Linked DNA regions of Asanoa sp. WMMD1127. Each later gene encodes a partner of the first gene's protein in a complex. Links are inferred from orthologs where the notes say so. Each region holds a gene or a part of one and is shown on either strand. Other genes may lie near its edges.

The links.
Region 2: the proteins of prfA (region 1) and O7635_RS00640 are in contact, whole or in part, in a crystal structure (PDB 2B3T), measured with the Escherichia coli proteins. The link is inferred for Asanoa sp. WMMD1127 from one-to-one orthologs.

Annotation. Positions count from the first base shown.
Region 1 is NZ_JARUBP010000001.1:3,294,254-3,303,170, reverse strand. The notes cover bases 4,753-7,618. They hold prfA (peptide chain release factor 1), read right to left. Parts: upstream 6,797-7,618; coding sequence 5,708-6,796; downstream 4,753-5,707. Other genes in these bases: O7635_RS15720 (AAA family ATPase), read left to right, coding at 7,256-7,618; rpmE (50S ribosomal protein L31), read right to left, coding at 6,881-7,102; O7635_RS15735 (endonuclease V), read left to right, coding at 5,216-5,722; O7635_RS15740 (Clp protease N-terminal domain-containing protein), read left to right, coding at 4,753-5,219. In the rest of the region: O7635_RS15760 (L-threonylcarbamoyladenylate synthase), read right to left, coding at 1-506; prmC (peptide chain release factor N(5)-glutamine methyltransferase), read right to left, coding at 506-1,366; O7635_RS15750 (GGDEF domain-containing protein), read left to right, coding at 1,473-3,014; O7635_RS15745 (DUF11 domain-containing protein), read right to left, coding at 2,911-4,425; more of O7635_RS15740, read left to right, coding at 4,521-4,752; more of O7635_RS15720, read left to right, coding at 7,619-8,164. UniProt on the Escherichia coli protein: Peptide chain release factor 1 directs the termination of translation in response to the peptide chain termination codons UAG and UAA.
Region 2 is NZ_JARUBP010000001.1:107,534-116,583, reverse strand. Bases 3,557-6,555 are described here. They hold O7635_RS00640 (putative protein N(5)-glutamine methyltransferase), read right to left. Parts: upstream 5,442-6,555; coding sequence 4,671-5,441; downstream 3,557-4,670. Other genes in these bases: O7635_RS00630 (TfoX/Sxy family protein), read right to left, coding at 6,334-6,555; O7635_RS00635 (SDR family oxidoreductase), read right to left, coding at 5,438-6,337; O7635_RS00645 (aspartate-semialdehyde dehydrogenase), read right to left, coding at 3,573-4,595; O7635_RS00650 (AraC family transcriptional regulator), read left to right, coding at 3,557-3,616. In the rest of the region: O7635_RS00665 (pitrilysin family protein), read left to right, coding at 1-968; O7635_RS00660 (pitrilysin family protein), read left to right, coding at 1,039-2,388; O7635_RS00655 (PPOX class F420-dependent oxidoreductase), read right to left, coding at 2,385-2,807; more of O7635_RS00650, read left to right, coding at 2,837-3,556; more of O7635_RS00630, read right to left, coding at 6,556-6,666; O7635_RS00625 (hypothetical protein), read left to right, coding at 6,796-7,686; O7635_RS00620 (SRPBCC domain-containing protein), read left to right, coding at 7,742-8,380; O7635_RS00615 (hypothetical protein), read right to left, coding at 8,377-8,919; O7635_RS00610 (hypothetical protein), read right to left, coding at 8,943-9,050. UniProt on the Escherichia coli protein: Methylates the class 1 translation termination release factors RF1/PrfA and RF2/PrfB on the glutamine residue of the universally conserved GGQ motif, i.e. on 'Gln-235' in RF1 and on 'Gln-252' in RF2.

The DNA.
Region 1 (8,917 bases):
TCGAGGTAGACGCGGACCGCGTACTCGAGCTGCTCCCGGGCCTCCTCGGCGGTGGTCGGCGCGGGCCGGCTGCCCTTGTTGGCGGAGAGCACCGCCATCGGGCCGGTCTCGCGCAGCACCTCGAGCGCGACCGGGTGCAGCGGCATCCGCACCGCGATCTGCCCGCCGGTCTCGCCCAGGTCCCACTGGAGGGTGGGCGAGTGCTCGATGATGATCGTCAACGGGCCGGGCCAGAACGCCTCGACCAGGTCGCGGGCCGACTGCGGCAGCGAGAAGACCAGGCCGTCGAGGGTGTGCCGGGAGCCGACCATGACCGGCGGCGCGGCGCCCCGGTCGCGGCCCTTGGCCGTCTGCAACTGCGCCACCGCGTGCGGGGTGAACGCGTCGGCGCCCAGCCCGTAGACCGTGTCGGTCGGGAACACCACCAGCTCGCCGGACTTGACCGCCTCGATCGCGGCGGCGATCCCCCGGTCGCGGTCGGCGATCGACCGGCAGTCATAGAGCATCACGAGGAGCCAGTCTGCCACGACAAGCTGTCCGACCTACGGCGGGCAGTGGTGAATCGAGGACGGCCTGTGAGATCCGCATGCGCCTCGACCCGGTCAAAGCGGCCGTCGTTTCGCAGCAGCTCCGGCAGCACCACCGCGTGCTCCTCGTCGTGTTCGAGGGCCAGCCCGCCACCGGGGCGCAGCAGCGCCGCCGCCCGCTCGATCACCGGACGCACCACGGCCAGCCCGTCGGGGCCGCCGAACACCGCGGTCGCGGGATCGAACCTGTCCACCTCCGGTGGGACAGGAGTGCCCTCCGGTACGTAGGGCGGGTTGCTCAGCAGCACGTCCACCCGGCCGCGCAGCTCCGCCAGCAGGCTCGGGTCGGCCACGTCGCCCGCCACCACCCGGGCGTCGGGGGCGAGGTCGGCGGCGTTGCGGCGCAGCCACTCGAGGGCGGCCGGTGACTTCTCCACGGCGTACACCGTCGCGGTCGGCACCTCCTGGGCCACCGACAGGGCGATCGGGCCTGGTCCCGCGCACAGGTCGACCACCACCGGCGCGGCGAGGGTGCGGGCCAGGTCGATCCCCCAGCCGGCCAGCAGCTCGGTCTCCGGGCGGGGCACGAAGGCGCCCGGTCCGACCGCGAGCTCCAGGTGCCGGAAGGCCGCCGTACCCGTCAGATATTGCAGAGGCTCCCGATCATGACGGCGATCGACCAGCCGGCGGTACGCGTCGGCCTGCGCCGCGGTGAACCCGTCGGCGAGCAACAGGCGCCCGCGCGACACGCCGAGAACGTGAGCCGCCAGCAGCTCGGCGTCGTTTCGTGGGGATTCGACCCCCGCGGACGCCAACCTCGCCGTCGCATCGGCGATCATTGGTGCGACGCGGATCGTCGTCCCTTCGGTCGGCTGTCGTCGGCGGCCCGTCACGCGATAATCATTGACGCTCGACCACGCGACGGTTGCAGAAGGGGGTCACTCGGTGGGTTGGCTCGACCGGGTCCCCGACCAGGTTGACGCGTTGCGCCAGGCGCGCGCGCTGATGATGCAGAGCCGCTCCGCCGACGCCTGCGTCGTGCTCGACCGCGTCCTCGAGACCACCGCCGAGCCCAACACCCGCGCCGACGCGCTGATCCAGCGGCTGTCGGCGGTGCTCAACCTGGGCCGCACCGCCGAATATGCCGCGGCCGTCGACCGCGCGCTGGAGTGTGCCCGTGAGGCCGGCGACCCCTACCTCATCGGCCACGCCCACGCCCTCGCCGCGCTCGCCGCCCACCACCAGGGCGCCCTCGACCGCTGCGTCACCCACTTCGTGCAGAGCGCCAGCCACCTCGCCCGCGTGCAGGACCCGGACGGCGACACCGCCTGGGGCTGGCACGACCTGGCGATGGCCTACTCCTACCTGAGCTTCCACGGCTACGCGCTCGGCGCGATCGAGCGGGCCCGGCAGATCGGCGCGTCCACCGGGCTGCCCGAGGAGCTGTTCGCGGCGCCCGGCATCCGGCTGCGCAACGCGGTCGCGCTCGACCACTCCGGCGACTCCGACGGCTGCCTGCGGGTGCTGCGCGACATCGGCGTCGACCTGTGCCGGTTCCTCGAGGCCGACGGCGGGGCGCGCCTGCGCCCTTCGACCATCACCGCCTACGGCTACGCGGCCGCCCGCCGCGGCGCCCTCGGCGAGGACCTCGACGACGACGTGTCCGCCCTGCTGGCCGCCGGCGGCGACGGGGCCCGCGCCCGCGACCTGCGCCAGCTCGGTGACGTGTGCCTGGCGATCGCCGAGGGCCGCCCGATCGAGGCGCTGGCCCGGCTCGGCACGATCACCATCTCGCCGCAGACACTGGGTGCCGCCGAGCCGGAGCGGCTGCGCAGCCTGATCTACGCCCGGGCCGGCGACCACGCCGCCGCGCACCGCGCCGACCGCAAGGCGTTCCGGCTCGCCGCCCAGCGCAGCGACCGGCTCCAGACCGTCTACGTCGACGGCATCGCGGCCCAGATCGAGCGCGAGGAGCTGCGCCGCACCGCTATGCAACTGGCCGGCGAGGCGCTCACCGACCCGCTGACCGGGCTGCCCAACCGCCGCCAGCTCGAGCGCTACGTCGCGGCCATGGTCGCCCGCGGCGAGGCGGCCGTGATCGGCGTCTGCGACCTCGACGGTTTCAAGGCCGTCAACACCGAGCACGGCCACCACTCCGGCGACCTCGTGCTGCAGCGCATCGCCGGCGTGATCCACCGGGTGATGCGGCGCGGCGACTTCGTGGCCCGCTACGGCGGCGACGAGTTCGTGGTGGTGCTGCCCGGCGCCGGCATGGCCGAGGCCGCCGACGTGGCCCGGCGGATCGGCGCCGCGGTCGCCGCCGAGGACTGGCAGGCGCTGGTGCCCGGCACGCCGGTCGGTGTCAGCGTCGGCTTCGCCGAGGTCAAGGGCTCCGGACCGGCGCTGCGTGACGCCCTCGGGCAGGCCTTCGAGATCGCCGACCGCGAGATGCTGCGGGCCAAGCGCCGCCCGCGCGCGGCGTCCTGACCCGCAGGTTGAGCAGCAGCAGCCCCAGCACGATCATCAGTCCGCCGACCACGCTGGCCTCCACGGTGGAGAGCCGGATCTGGGTGTACGGCAGTGGGAAGCCCGTGCGGAACAGCGGCCCCGGCCGGGGCGCGGCGCCGCTGGCGGTCAACACGTTCTCGGCCACGTTGTCGGCGCTGTTGGGGTCGGCCGGGCGGCCCTCGACGCCGGCCCGGCCGGCGAGCTGCCCGGGAGCGGTAACCCTCGTGCCGAGCGTGAGCGTCACCTCCCCGCCGGCGGCCAGGTCGCCGATCAGCCAGCGGCCGGTCTCCTGGTCGTAGTCGCCCGCGTCGAACGAGGCGGACGAGAACGCCAGCCCGCTGTTGGGCGGGTCGGTGACGGTGACGCCCCGCGCCAGGTCCGGGCCGGCGTTGCGGACGGTCAGGATGATCGCGACCTCCTGACCGAACACCGGCGTCTCGTTGCTGACCTCCCGCGTGATCGCGAGGTCGGCGGCCTGGACGGTGGGCGCCGCGCGGCCGACGGTGTCACCCGGCGTCGGGTCGTCGGCGCCGCTGCGGGTGACCAGAACGGCGGGGTCGCTCCTGGCGGGCACGGTGGCCAGCGACCGGACCGTCCAGGTGGCGGTGGTGCCCGGCGCCAGCGTGCCGACGCGCCAGCGGGCGGCGGTGGCGAGCTCGCCCGTGCGCACCGGCAGGCCCGTCACCTGGCCCGCCGTCACCGCCGAGGCCAGGAAGGTGCCGGTGAGCGCGGGATCGGCGACCTCGACGTCGGTCGCCGGGTCGGGGCCCTTGTTGGTGACCGTGACCGCGTAGTCGATCGGGTCCCCCGGGCCCGCCATTGTCGGGGTCACCTTGGCGGTGAGCGTGAGGTCGGCCCGGGTTCGGCGGGCGCCGGCCGGCGGGGTGACTCGTATCGCGGCGGTGGCCAGGTCGTCGCGGCTGTCGCCGTCGGGCGGGGTCGAGCTGACCAGGGCGGCGGCGGCCGTGACGGTCGCGGCGGTCGTGCCTTTCACCTTGAGCGTCAGCGTCGCGGTCCGGCGGACCGGGAGCGCGCCGACGGTCCACAGCAGACCGTCGAATGTGCCCTGTGTCCCGGCGGGGCCGGTGACGGCGAGGCCGGCCGGCAGCGGCACAGCGACCTTGATGTCGCTGGCCGGCAGCAGACCGGCGTTGCGGGCGGTGATGGTGAGGGTGGCGTCCTGGCCGGGCTTGACCGTGGTCGGGGTTGCTTTGGCGGTGAGGGTCAGCTGCGCGGTGGTCGGTAGCCCACCCGGCGGCAGCTTGACCTCCGGCCGCGGGGCGGGCGAGGCCGTCGGCCGACGTGTCGGCTGCGCCGCTGGCGCTATGCCAGGAAGCCCGAGCACGAGCCCGAGCGGCACGGAAGCGGCCGCGAGCCGAAACCACCTCACACCAGCCACACTAGCCACATAACGGACAGGCGTCCGGCGTTTGGGGCGTCAAGTCGGGCTTGACGCTAGGCGGCGCGTCAACCCACAATTGACGCATGGCGCCACTCGACGTCTCGGTCGACGACCTGATCATCGCGCTCGAGCGCGACCTGCCCGACGCCGACCCGGTGGTCCGCGTCGGCGAGGCCCGCTCCCGGGCCCGCGCTCTCGGCGACCTCGGTGACCAGCTGATCGACCACTTCATCCGCGCGGCCCGGCAGAGCGGGGCGTCGTGGAGCCAGATCGGCGACGCGATGGGCGTCTCCAAGCAGGCCGCGCAGCAGCGCGGCACGAGCCGGTTCGCGCGGTTCACCGAGCGGCCGGCCCAGGTCGTCAAGGACGCGCAGGCCCTGGCCCGCGAGCGCCGCGACGGGCAGGTCGAGCCCGAGCACGTTCTCGTCACCCTGCTCGGCGCGACCGAGGCGCTGGCCGCCAAGCTGGTCCGCGCGCTCGGCGCCGACCCGGCCGCGCTGGCCGAGACGGTGACGGCCCGCCTGCCCGCGGCTCCCGGCGAGACCGCGACCGAGCACGTGCCGTTCTCCGCCGCCGCCAAGAAGCTGCTGGAAGAGACGACCCAGAGCGCGCTCGACCTCGGCCACAACTACGTCGGCACCGAGCACATCCTGCTCGGGCTGCTGCGCATGCCGGAGACGCCGGCGGGCCAGGTGCTCCATGAGGCCGGGTTCAGCTATGACCGCACGAAGCAGACGGTGGAGACCGCGCTGCTCGGCTTCCAGCACCGCGCCAAGGGGTGACCAGCCGCTACGGCGCCGTCGACGCGCACTACCCGGCGTCCGGCGGTGCCCGGGCGGCGCTCGTCGTCGCCGGTGAGCCACGGTTCGCCACGCTGACCGAGGAGCACGTGGCCGAGGTCGACACCGTTCCGGCGTACCGCCCGGGTTTCTTCTTCGAACGTGAGCTGCCGGCGATCCGCGCGGTCCTGGCCACGGCGGCGCCGGTCGACCTGCTGGTGGTGGACGGCTACGTCGACCTTGATCCGGCGAGCCGGCCGGGGCTGGGCGCGCGCGTACACGAAGAGGTCGGCAAGCCGGTGGTGGGTGTCGCCAAGACGGCGTTTTGGGCGGCGACGCACGCCGTGCCGGTGGTCCGCGGCGCGGGCGCGCGGCCGCTCTGGGTGACCGCGGTCGGCATCGACGTGGCCGACGCCGCCGCGATGATCAGCGCGATGGCCGGGGCGCACCGCATCCCGGACGCGCTGCGCCGGGTCGACCGGCTGGCCCGGTCACTGCCGGGATAGCTCGGTCTCCCCCGCGAGCCGGGCGGCCCGGTCGGCCTCGGTCAGCGCGTCCAGCACGCCGTCGAGGTCACCGGCCAACACCAGATCGAGGTTGTACGCGGTGTAGCCGATCCGATGGTCGCTGATCCGGTTCTGCGGGAAGTTGTAGGTGCGGATGCGCTCGGAACGGTCGACGGTACGCACCTGCGCCTTGCGGGCGTCGGACGCGGCCGCGTCGGCCTCCTCCTGGGCGGCGGCGAGGAGCCGGGCGCGCAGGATCCGCATCGCCTGCTCGCGGTTCTGGAGCTGGCTCTTCTCGTTCTGGCAGCTGACCACGATGCCGGTGGGCAGGTGCGTGATGCGTACCGCCGAGTCCGTGGTGTTGACCGACTGACCGCCGGGGCCCGACGAGCGGAACACGTCGACCCGGATGTCGCCGGGATCGATCGTCACGTCGACGTCCTCGGCCTCGGGCAGCACGAGCACGCCGGCCGCGGAGGTGTGGATCCGGCCCTGCGACTCGGTCACGGGAACGCGCTGCACCCGGTGCACGCCGCCCTCCCACTTGAGGCGGGACCAGACGCCGTTGCCGCCCTCGGGCACGCCCTTGGTCTTGACGGCGAGCGAGACGTCCTTGACACCGCCAAGGTCCGAATCCTGCGCGTCGATCACCTCGGTGACCCAGCCGTGCCGCTCGGCGTAGCGGGTGTACATGCGCAGCAGGTCGCCGGCGAACAGCGCCGACTCCTCGCCGCCCTCGCCCGCCTTGATCTCGACGATCACGTCCTTGGCGTCGTGCGGGTCGCGCGGCATGAGCAGCTCCGCGAGCCGCTCCTCCAGCGCCGGCAGCCCGGCCGAGATCGCCTCGACCTCACCGGCGAACGACGGGTCCTCGGCGGCCAGCTCGCGCGCGGCGGTCAGGTCGGCGCGGGTCTGCTCGAGCTCGTCGTTGGCCTTGCGGATGGGCGCCAGCTCGGCGAACCGGCGACCGACGCGGCGCGCCGTGTTCTGGTCGGCGTGGATCGCCGGGTCCGCGAGCCGCTTCTCCAGCTCGTCGTACTCGTCGAGCAGCCCCGCGAGTCGATCCACGCTCATCCTGCGCTCCTTTGGGCCTTTCGCTTGCGAACAGACGACGGCGCCCACCCCCGCGAACTCGCGAGAGGGGCGCCGTCAGCGCAGCTACTTCTTCTTGGCCTGAACCTTGGCGTACTTCTGCTGGAACTTGGCCACGCGGCCGGCGGTGTCGAGAACGCGCTGCTTACCGGTGTAGAACGGGTGGCAGGCGCTGCAGGTCTCGACGTGGATCTGACCGTTCTTCGCCGTGCTGCGGGTGGTGAAGGTGTTGCCGCAGGAACAGGTGACCTCGGTGGTCACGTACTGCGGGTGGATGTCGGGCTTCATAGCCGCCTCGGTCCTTTCGTCGATGGTCGCCGGGTCGTCCACCGATCGGACGTGAACCGGAACCTTGGCCGATTGACCAGTCTGCCATGCACTGGTCCGCCCGGTGTAACGCGGCCCCCGGACCACCCATTCCCGTGGGCGATGATTGATCCCATGCCGCCCCGCGCGCCCCGGTTGATCATCACCCGCGGCCTGCCCGCGTCCGGAAAGACCACCTATGCGAGGTCCCTGCAACCGTGGGTGGTCCGCGTCAACCGCGACGACCTCCGCCGCATGCTGCACGGCGAGCCCCTGCTGACGGACCGGGCGGAGCGGGCGGTCACGGTCGCCTCGTTCACCCTGGTGGAGAACCTGCTGGGCGCCGGCATCGACGTCTGCGTCGACGACACCAACCTGCGCCAACGCCTGGTACGCGACTGGGCCTGGCTCGCCGCCCGCCACGGCGCCACATTCTCGGTGCAGGACTTCACGGACGTGCCGGTCGACGAATGCGTACGCCGCGACGCCACCCGCCCCAAGGACGAGCAGGTGGGCGAGGCGGCGATCCGCTCGATGTGGCGCCGCTACCTCTTCGGGCGGCCGCTGCCGCTGCCGGTGCCGACGGTGGCGGAGGCGCCGCCGCTGGACCGCTACTCGCCGCCTCCCGCGGCCCCTGAGGTGGTCCTGGTCGATATCGACGGCACGGTCGCCCTGCTCGGGGATCGCCACCATCTCGATCTGCATCGGGTCACCGAGGACCAGCCGAACCACGCGGTGATCGCCGCGGTGCGCGCCATGCACGCGGCGGGCTATGGGGTCATCTACTGCACGGGGCGCGAGGAGAGCGCGCGGGCCGACACGGAGGCCTGGCTGGCGGAGCACGTCGCGGTCCCCTACATCACCCTGCACATGAGGGCGTACGGCGACAGCCGCCGCGACGCGGTCGTCAAGCGGGACATCTTCCAGCGTGAGATCGCGGCTGAGTATCGGGTGGTCGGGGTGTTCGACGACCGTCAACACGTGGTGAAGATGTGGCGCGATCTTGGGCTGACGGTGTTTCAGGTTGCTGAGGGCGACTTCTGAGTCTCTGGTTGCGGCTCGTGGTTCTGGTGGAGGTCCTCGTCGGGCTTCGCCTCAGGGCATCAGGATCTCCGGATGGGGACAAGGTCGTTCGTCCGGTGGGGCGCTCCACCTTGTCCCCATCCGGAGATCCTGATTGGTGCCGGGCTACGCCCGCCGAGGACCTCCACCCCCTGCCTCCGGGGAGAGGGGTGGGCAAGGGGTTGGTCTCGTGGCCGGGGGTGGTCGCGCCGGTTGCGCGATCACCGACACGAGCCTGGCCGCAGCGCCGGGTCATCGCGGCTGGCTACGCCGCGACCGACACAAGCCGCGGACCTCGGCCCGCCGCCAGCTCACCACCGCGCGCCAGCCCACGACCGACACAAGCCGCGGACCTCGGCCCGCCGCCAGCTCACCACCGCGCGCCAGCCCACGACCGACACAAGCCGCGGACCTCGGCCCGCCGCCAGCTCACCACCGCGCGCCAGCCCACGACCGACACAAGCCGCGGACCTCGGCCCGCCGCCAGCTCACCACCGCGCGCCACGCCACGCGGCCGGCAGCGCAGCGACCGACCAAGCCGCGGACCTCGGCCCGCCGCCAGCTCACCACCGCGCGCCAACCCACGCGGCCGGCAGCGCAGCGACCGACCCAAGCCGCCGACCTCGACCCGCACCGCCAGCTCACCACCCCGCGCCGCGCCCCGACCTGCACGACCGCGGACCCCGCCCGCCCCACCAACTCACCACCGCGCCGACGACCCCGACCGGCACGAAC
Region 2 (9,050 bases), 3.2 Mb from region 1 along the record:
TCGAGGCCGACCGGATGGGCGGGCTGGTGCCGGCGCTGGTCCAGGAAACCCTCGACAACCAGCGCGACGTGGTCAAGAACGAGCGGCGCCAGCGCTACGAGAACGTGCCCTACGGCGACGCCTGGCTGCGGTTGCTGCCGCTGCTCTACCCGGAGGGCCACCCCTACCACCACCCGACCATCGGCTCGATGGACGACCTGAACGCGGCCGAGCTGGGCACGTTCCAGGCGTTCCACCGCACCTACTACCGGCCCGACAACGCGGTGCTGACCGTGGTCGGCGACGCGGCCCCGGCCGAGGTGTTTGCCTTGGCCGCGAAATACTTCGGCGGTGTGCCGGCCGGCGACGGGCGGCCGCCGGCGCCGACGGGGTCGCTGGCCGGGTGGGCCGGTCCGGTCTCGTCGGTCGTGGCGGCCGAGGTGCCGGCGCCGCGGGTCTACCTGGCGCACCGCACCGCGCCCTACGGCACCCCGGACTACGACGCGATCACCGTGCTGGCCACGGTGCTCGGCCAGGGCCGGGGGAGCCGGCTCTACCGGCTGCTCGCCGACGGCGCCCGGCTCGCACAGCCGGACACGGTCTCCGCGTACGGCGTCGACCTCGCCCATGCCCCCGCGCCGCTGATCGTCTCGGCCACCGCCCGCCCCGGCGTCACCGCCGCCCGGCTCGGCGCCGCGCTCGCCGAGGTGGTCGACGAGCTGGTCACGGGTGGTGTCACCGAGGCCGAGCTGACCCGGGCCAAGGCGTTGCTGGAGACCGACTGGTGGACCTCGGTGGCCACCGTGGACGGCCGGGCCGACCTGCTCAGCCGCTACGCCACGCTGTTCGGCGACCCGGCGCTGGTCGGCGCCCGCCTGCCGGGCTGGCGCGCCGTGACCGCCGACGACCTGGCCGAGGTGGCCCGCCGGGTGCTGCGCCCCGAAGACCGAGTGACGCTGGTGTACGAGCCGATGGAGGCTGTGGCATGAGGGAGCTTGCGACCGAATCATTTGGCTCAGTAGCCAAGTCATGCTCCTCCGAGCGAAGCGAGGCAGGCGCATGACGGAGCTTGTTGCGCAGCGGCCGGAGCCGGGGACGCCGCGGCCCTACCGGTTCCCGACCGTCGTGCGGCGCACGGTGGCGGGCGGGTCGATCGTCGCCGCCGACCTGCCGGGCCACAACCTGGCGGTCGCCTCCTTGCTGCTGGACGCCGGTGGCGGGCGGGAGTCGCTCGGTGTCGAGGGCGTGGCCGAGGTGTTGGCCAAGGCGCTGGAGGAGGGCACGACCGCGCGGTCGGCCGCCGACTACGCGGTCGCTCTCGAGTCGCTCGGCACCGACCTGTCGCTTTCGGTCGACTGGGACTCGTTCGCGGCGACCGTCCAGGTGCCGGTCGCGGCGCTGCCGGCCGCGGTCGACCTCCTCGCCGAGGCGGTCCGCCGGCCCAGGCTCGACCCCGCCGACGTCGAACGGGTCCGCGACGACGAGGCCGAGTCGCTGCGGCTCTACTGGGCCAACCCCGGCCCGCGGGCCGACGCGGTGCTGCGGGCCGACCTGTTCGGCAACGAGGTGCGGCACGGGCGGCCGCTCTCCGGCGACCCGCGGTCCGTCGCGGCGCTCTCGGTCGACGACGTGGTCTCCTTCCACCGCGCCTGGTTCGCCGCCCCCGGCACGCTGCTCGTCGTCGGCGACCTGTCCCGCATCGACCTCGACGCGCTGGGCCGCTCGGCGTTCGCCGGGGCGACCGAGGCCGCGCCGCTGGCCGGCGACCCGTTCCCGGTCGCGGCGCGCTCGGCCCGCCGGATCGTGCTGGTCGACCGGCCCGGCTCGGTGCAGTCGACGCTGCGGCTAGGGCACCCGGCGCCGCACCGCTCGCACCCCGACTACGTGCCGATGACGCTGGGCGCGATCGTGCTCGGCGGCGCGTTCACCTCGCGGCTCAACCACCTGCTGCGCGAGGTGCGCGGCTACACCTACGGCATCCGCTCGGAATACGGCCTGTCGCGCCGGTTCGGCCGGTTCGTGGTCAGCGCCGGCGTGCAGACCGCGGTGACCGCGCCGGCCCTGGTCGACGCGGTCGGCGAGATCGCCCGTACGCAGGCCGAAGGGGTCACCGAGCCCGAGCTGGCGGTGGCCCGCGATTGGCGGGCCGGGCAGCTGTCGGTGGGCCTGCAGACGCCGCGGGCCTACGCGAGCGCGCTGTCGACGCTGGTCGTGCACGACCTGCCCGACGACTATCACGCGCGGCTGCGGGAGTCGCTGCTGCACGCCACCGTCGACGAGGTCTCCGCCGCCACCGCCGCCCACCTCAACCCCGACGGCATCACCCTGGTCATCGAGGGCGACGCGGCCGTGATCCGCTCCGAACTCGAAGCCACGGGCCTGGGAGACGTGGTCGTGGCCGCGGTCTAGCTTCTGGGCCAGCCGTAGAGGCGCTCGACGTGCAGGGTCAGGGCGACGCGGCGGTCGGTGACCATCGCGGCGCGGAACTCGGCCCAGTCCGGGTGCTCGCCGGCGATGCGGCGATAGATGTCGACCAGCTCGTCGACGGTGGCGTCGTGCGGGTCGGCCGCCACTGGGGAGAGCGTGGCCCGGCCCTCGGCCACCGCGTACCGGCCCAGGTCGGGCGTCGTGACCTCCAGGCTCGCGCGCGGGTCGCGGCGCAGGTTCACCGTCTTCTGCCGGTGGTCGGTGACCGAGACGCGGATCGTGCCCGCCGCCCGGTCGTAGGTGTAGTTGACGTTGGACAGGTGCGGGCGTCCGTCGCGTTGGATGGTCGCCAGCACGCCCGCGTCGCGGCTGCTCAGCAGCTCGTGGAAGACCTCGTGCACGCCTCCATCATGCGCGGCAGACTGGGGTCATGCCTGTCCGCCCGGAGTTGGCGCCGTTCGTCTCGAGCATCGGCTACTACGAGAGTGACCTGCCGGCGGGGCGCGAGCGGACGGTGCCGACTGGTCACGCTCAGCTGGTGGTCAATCTGTCGTCCGACGAGCTGAGCTGGTACGCCGGTGGGCGGCGACACGTGCGCGGCGGAGTCGGGTTCTGTCCTCCGCAGGCGGGGCCGCTGGAGATCTCCACCGCGGAGCAGCGGCGTTGTGTGTGCGTGGTGTTCCGGCCCGGAGGGGCATATCCGTTCGTCGGGCCGGTGGACGCGCTGGACGAGCCGGTCGTCGATCTCGGGTGGTCTGGATTGCGGGACCGGCTGTGCGAGGCCTCACCGCAGGCCGCGCTCGGGCTGTTGCAGTCCGAGCTGGTCCGGCGGGCGGAGCTGTCGTCGGTCGACCGGCGCGTGGCGGCCGCGGCCGTGGGGCTGGGTCGCGGGCTCGACGTGGGCGCGGTGAGTGACCGGCTCGGCGTGACGACCGGCAGCCTGCGGCGGCGGTTCCTCGCCCGGGTGGGGCTGACGCCGAAGAGGTACGCCGGGGTGGCGCGCCTGCAGCGGTTGCTCGGCGCGGTCGGCGGCCCGGACCGCGACTGGGCCCGGGCCGCGCACGAGGTCGGCTATTTCGACCAGGCGCACATGGTCAACGACTTCCGCGCCCTGACGGGGCTGACGCCGACGGCCTATTCACCGCTGGCGCGGGAGCGCAACCACGTCAGCCTGCCTGGGCCACCAGCTCCGCGATCTGGACCGCGTTGAGCGCGGCGCCCTTGCGCAGGTTGTCGTTGGAGACGAAGAAGGCCAGGCCGTTGTCGGCGGTCTCGTCGGCCCGCAGCCGCCCGACGTAGGACGGGTCGCGGCCGGCGGCCTTGAGCGGCGTCGGCACGTCGTCGACGGCGACGCCGGGCGCGTCGGCCAGCAGCTCGGCCGCCCGGGCCGGGCTCAGCTCGCTCGCGAAGCGGGCGTTGACCTGCATGGAGTGGCCGGTGAAGACGGGCACGCGGACGCAGGTTCCGGAGACGCGCAGGCCCGGGATCTCGAGGATCTTGCGGCTCTCGTTGCGGAGCTTCTGCTCCTCCTCGGTCTCGGCGGAGCCGTCGGCGACCACGGCGCCGGCCAGCGGCAGCACGTTGAACGCGATCGGCTCGGCGAACTGCCGCGGCTCCGGGAACTCGACCGCGGCGCCGTCGTGGGTCAGCTCGGCGGCCCGCTCGACGACCTTGCGGACCTGCTCGTCGAGCTCGGCGACGCCGGACAGCCCGGCGCCGGAGACCGCCTGGTAGGTCGCGACGACCATGGCGACCAGCCCGGCCTCGCGGTGCAGCGGCTTGAGCACCGGCATGATCGCCATCGTGGTGCAGTTGGGGTTGGCGATGATGCCCCTCGGACGCTCGGCGATCGCGTGGGGGTTGACCTCGGCGACGACCAGCGGAACCGCCGGGTCCATCCGCCAGGCCGACGAGTTGTCGATCACCACGGCGCCGGCCTCGGCGACCTTGGGCGCGAGCGTCTTCGACGCGCCCTTGCCGGCCGAGAACAGCACCACGTCGAGCCCGCGGTAGTCAGCGGTGTCGGCGTCCTCGACGGTGACCTCGGCGCCCTGCCACGGCAGCGTCCGGCCGGCCGAGCGCGCGCTGGCGAACAGCCGCAGCTCGGTCACCGGGAACTCCCGCTCCGCCAGGACGCGCCGCATCACGCCGCCCACCTGGCCGGTGGCACCCACGATTCCGATCCTCATGCCCGCGAATCTACCGAGCCCGACCCCACGGACCGACCCGGTTTCCCACCCTGTGGCAGCCTTCACGGCCCCTGGTCAGCGGCGGCCGAGGATGACCGTGGCGTCCAGGTCGTCGTCGGTGACGACCTCCGGGGCCAGGCCGGCCACCGTCAGTGCGGTCTTGGCCGCGTCGATCTGGCCTACGCCGATCTCGCTGAGCAGGGTGCCGCCCGGCCGCAGCCAGGCGGGCGCGCCGGCGGCGACCCGGCGCAGCACGTCGAGCCCGTCGGCGCCCCCGTCCAGGGCGCGCAGCGGCTCGTGCTCCCGGGCCTCCGGGGGCAGCAGGCCGACGGCGCCGGACGGGACGTAGGGGACGTTGGCCACCAGCACGTCGACCTGCCCGCGCAGGCCCGCCGGCAAGGGATCGAACAGGTCCCCTTCGTAGACCGCGCCGGCGAGTGGGGTCAGGTTGCGGTGGGCCGCGGCGACCGCGGCTGGTTCGATGTCGGTCGCGTGGATGTCGAGGTCGCCGTGCCGGTGGGCGATCGCGGCCGCGATCGCGCCCGAGCCGCAGGCCAGGTCGACCAGCACGCGGCGGCCCGGGCCCAGCGCGGCGGTGGCGAGGTGGACCAGCAGCTCGGTGCGGTGCCGGGGGACGAACACCCCGGGCCCGACCGCGACCCGCAGCCCGCAGAACTCGGCCCAGCCCACCACGTGCTCCAGCGGGACGCCGCGGACCCGTTCGGCGACCAGCGCGTCGAGGCGGGCCGGGTCGGGCGCCGCCTCCGTCAGGAGCCGGGCCTCCTCCTCGGCGAACACGCACCCGGCGGCCCGCAGCCGGGCGACGATCAGGTCGGACACGCTCAGGCCTCGGCCACCGGGTTGGCGCGGCGGAGCACCTCGGCGAAGTCGACGGGTGGGTGGCCGGCGACCCGCTCGACGGTGTCGGTCACCTCGGCCAGGTCGCCGTGGGCGATCGCCGTGTAGGTGCTCACCCAGCCGTCGACCTGCCAGGCGGGGGCGCCGTAGTGGGCGCGGGCGGCGTACGCCTGCTCGACCGTCTCCTCCTCGTAGCGGTAGGGCCGGTTGAGGATCGCGGTCATCGTCGCGGCCGCCTCCTCCAGCGTGAGCGCGAACGGGCCGGTCAGGTCGTAGACCTGCCCCGCGTGCCGCCCCGGCTCACCGAGCACGGCGACCGCGACATCGGCGACGTCGTCGCGGGCGACGCCGGCGACCCGGCCCTCGCCGGCCGGCCCCCGGATCACCCCGTCGACGGCCAGCATCGGCAGGAAGTCGAGGTAGAGGTTGTCGCGCAGGATCGTGTGGGAGATGCCGCTCGCGTGCAGGTGCTGCTCGGTGGCGTAGTGGTGGCGGGCCAGGGTGAACGTCGAGTCCGGCGCGGCGCCCAGGAACGAGGTGTAGACCAGGTGCTTCACGCCGGCGGCGACGGCCGCGTCGATGAACGTGAGGTGCTTGGTGACGCGGTCGGCCTCCTCGGCGCCCGACACCATGAACAGCGTGTCCACACCGGACAGTGCGCGCTCGGCCGCGGCGGCGTCGGCGTAGTCGGCCGCCGCCACGGTCGCGCCGGGCAGCGTGGGCGCGCGGTCGGGGGAGCGCACCACCAGGCGCTGCGGCTGGCCCGCGTCGGCCAGCCGTTGCGCGACCCGGCGCCCGAGCTCGCCCGTCGACCCGGTCACCGCCAGCACGCCCGGGCCGGGCGCCTGGCTGCGGCCCGCCTCGCGGGCAGGGGTGGCGCTCATTTCGGGGGGAGCGTGCGCGCGTAGGCCACGCCCTGCTCGACCCAGCTCCGCACCTCGGTCTCGGTGGCCAGCCCGTCGGCGCCGACCACCACCCAGCCCGCCGGGCGTCGCCCGCCGCCCATCTCGAACGGCGTCACGTGGGGCCGGCCGAGCGCCTCGTCGGTCGCCTCGCGCCCGACCCGCACGAGCAGGCCGTCCTCGCGTACGCCGCAGGCCATGTTGCCGTCGACCATGAAGATCAGGCTGCCGAACATCCGGCGCTCGTCGACCCCCGGATCGGCGCCGATCAGGCCGCGCACCTGGGCGACCAGTCGATCATCACGCACCATCATCCGATCGTGCCACGCCCCTCCGACAAGAAAGCCCGAACGCGACGGCCGAGCCGGAACGCGACGCCGAAGCCGGAACCCGGCCGGCCGAGCCGGAACCCGACGGGCCGCTGGATCGTCAGATCGGGTATGGGACGTTCGTCGTGGGCGGCTGTGGCCGCCGTGCCGCTGTTGGTGCTGGCCTCCGCGTGTGCGACACAACCGGCCGCGGACGCCGCTCCACCGGCCCCACCGGCCGCCGGCGCGCTCGGCGCCGACGAGGTGGCGCTGCGGGTGGTGCACACCGGCGGGTTCGTGACACCGCAGTCGATCCCGGGCCGGGTGCCGGCGCTGTCGATCTACGGTGACGGCCGGGTGATCACCGAGGGCCCGGTGCCGGCGATCTATCCCGGTCCGGCGCTGCCCAACCTGCAGCAGGCGCGCATCTCCGAGGCCGACGTCGACGCGCTGGTGCAGCGCGCCCTCGACGCGGGCGTCGGCACGGCCGCCGACCTGGGCCAGCCGCCCGTCGCCGACGCGTCCACGACCCGGTTCCTGGTCAACACCGGGGCACAGACCCGGCAGACCGACGCGTACGCCCTGGAGATGCCCGACGACGGCGGTGCGCTGACCGGCGCGCAGAAGACGGCCCGCAAGAAGCTCTCCGATCTGCTCGCGGCCCTGCAGGACCTGCCGAAGACCCTCGGCGCCGGCGCGGTCAAGGAGGAGGGCGCCTACCCGGCGAAGTCGGTGGCGGGGATCGCCACGCCCTATGTGCAGCCGGAGGCGCTGCTGGAGATGCAGCCGCCCGCGCCTGTCGCGTGGCCCGGCCCGGCGCTGCCCGGTGACCGCCTCAACCCCAACGTCGAGGTGTTCTGCGTGACCGCCACCGGCGACCAGGCCGCGGCGGTGCTGACCGCGGCGGCCAAGGCCAACGCCGCCACGCCGTGGGAGTCCGGCGGCAAGCAGTGGTCGGTGCTGCTGCGCCCGCTGCTGCCCGACGAGACGGCCGGCTGCGCCGATCTCGCAAAGCAGAGCTAGCGCCTCGGTCCTCGCCTGTCTCGTACCCGGGCGGGCTAGTCGTAAAATGTCCGACATGGACTTCCTGGACGCGATCAAGGCCACCACCCGTGAGGTGGGCCGGCAGAACCTGCCTGAGGGCCCGGCGCGATCCGTGGTCCTGCGGCGGAGCTTCCCGTCGCCGGCCGACGACCTCTGGGACGCGCTGACCAGCCCGGAGCGGCTCGGCCGCTGGTTCCTGCCGATCGCCGGCGACCTGCGGGTCGGCGGCCTCTACCAGATCGAGGGCAACGCCGGCGGTCGCATCCTGCGCTGCGAGCGGCCGACCGAGCTCGTGGTCACCTGGGTCTTCGGCGCCGACATCGCCACGACGACGGGCAGCGAGGTGCACCTGACCCTGTCGCCGGAGCCCGACGGCGGCACGGAGCTGATGCTGCGCCACGTCGCGGTCGTCGACCCGGCCCTGTGGGACCAGTACGGCCCGGGCGCCACCGGCGTCGGCTGGGACCTGTCGTTCCTCGGCCTCGGCCTGCACCTGGCCGGCGGCGGGCTCGACGACGCCGAGGGCTGGGAGGAGTCGGCGGAGGCGCAGTCCTTCATGGTGGCCAGCGCCGAGAGCTGGGGCGCGGCGCAGCTCGCCGACGGCGCGACCCCCGAGGCCGTCAACACCGCGGTGGCCAACACGATCGCCTTCTACAGCCCCGAAGAGGATTAGGAGAAGATGGAGGGCGCCAGGCGGACGGCGGCGTCGCAGGCCGCTTCGCCCAGCGGTGGCCGTTCGACGGTGAGGCCGATCTGCACCGCCCGGGTCGGCGACGCCGCGAACAGCCGCTCGCAGGTGGTCTCGCCGAGCCGGACGCCCGCGCGCCGCAGCACGCCGTCGGGTCCGGTGGCGTACGCCGACATCCGGCCCGCCGTGAACAGGCCGCGCTGCTCGACCTCGTCCAGCGCCCGGCGGGCGACGTCGAGCGTGGTCGGCAGGAAGGTGACCGTGACGCTGTCGACGTAGTCGCCGCCGCGGTCGCCCAGCGCCGCGTCGCGGTAGACGCAGAGCGTGGTCTCGGTCCCGCCGGCGAGACCCGGAGCGGTCGACAGCTGGCCCGGGCCGAGCTGCAGCTCCGTCCGCTGCGCCTCGTCGAGGAAGTCGCACGGGCTGGCCATCGTCGCCAGGTCCGGCGGTGGCTGGTCGTCGGTGGAGGAGCAGGCCGTCAGCGCGAGCACGAGGACGCAAGACATCGACAGCCATCTCCGCATGACGGCAACTGTAGCGGCGCTCCTCAGGCCGCGGCGACGCCGAACGGCGGGCGGTCGTCGCGGACGTCGGACCAGACGCCGCTGCGGTCGATGCGGCGTTGCGCCTCGCCGAGGTCGATGTCGTAGAGCTC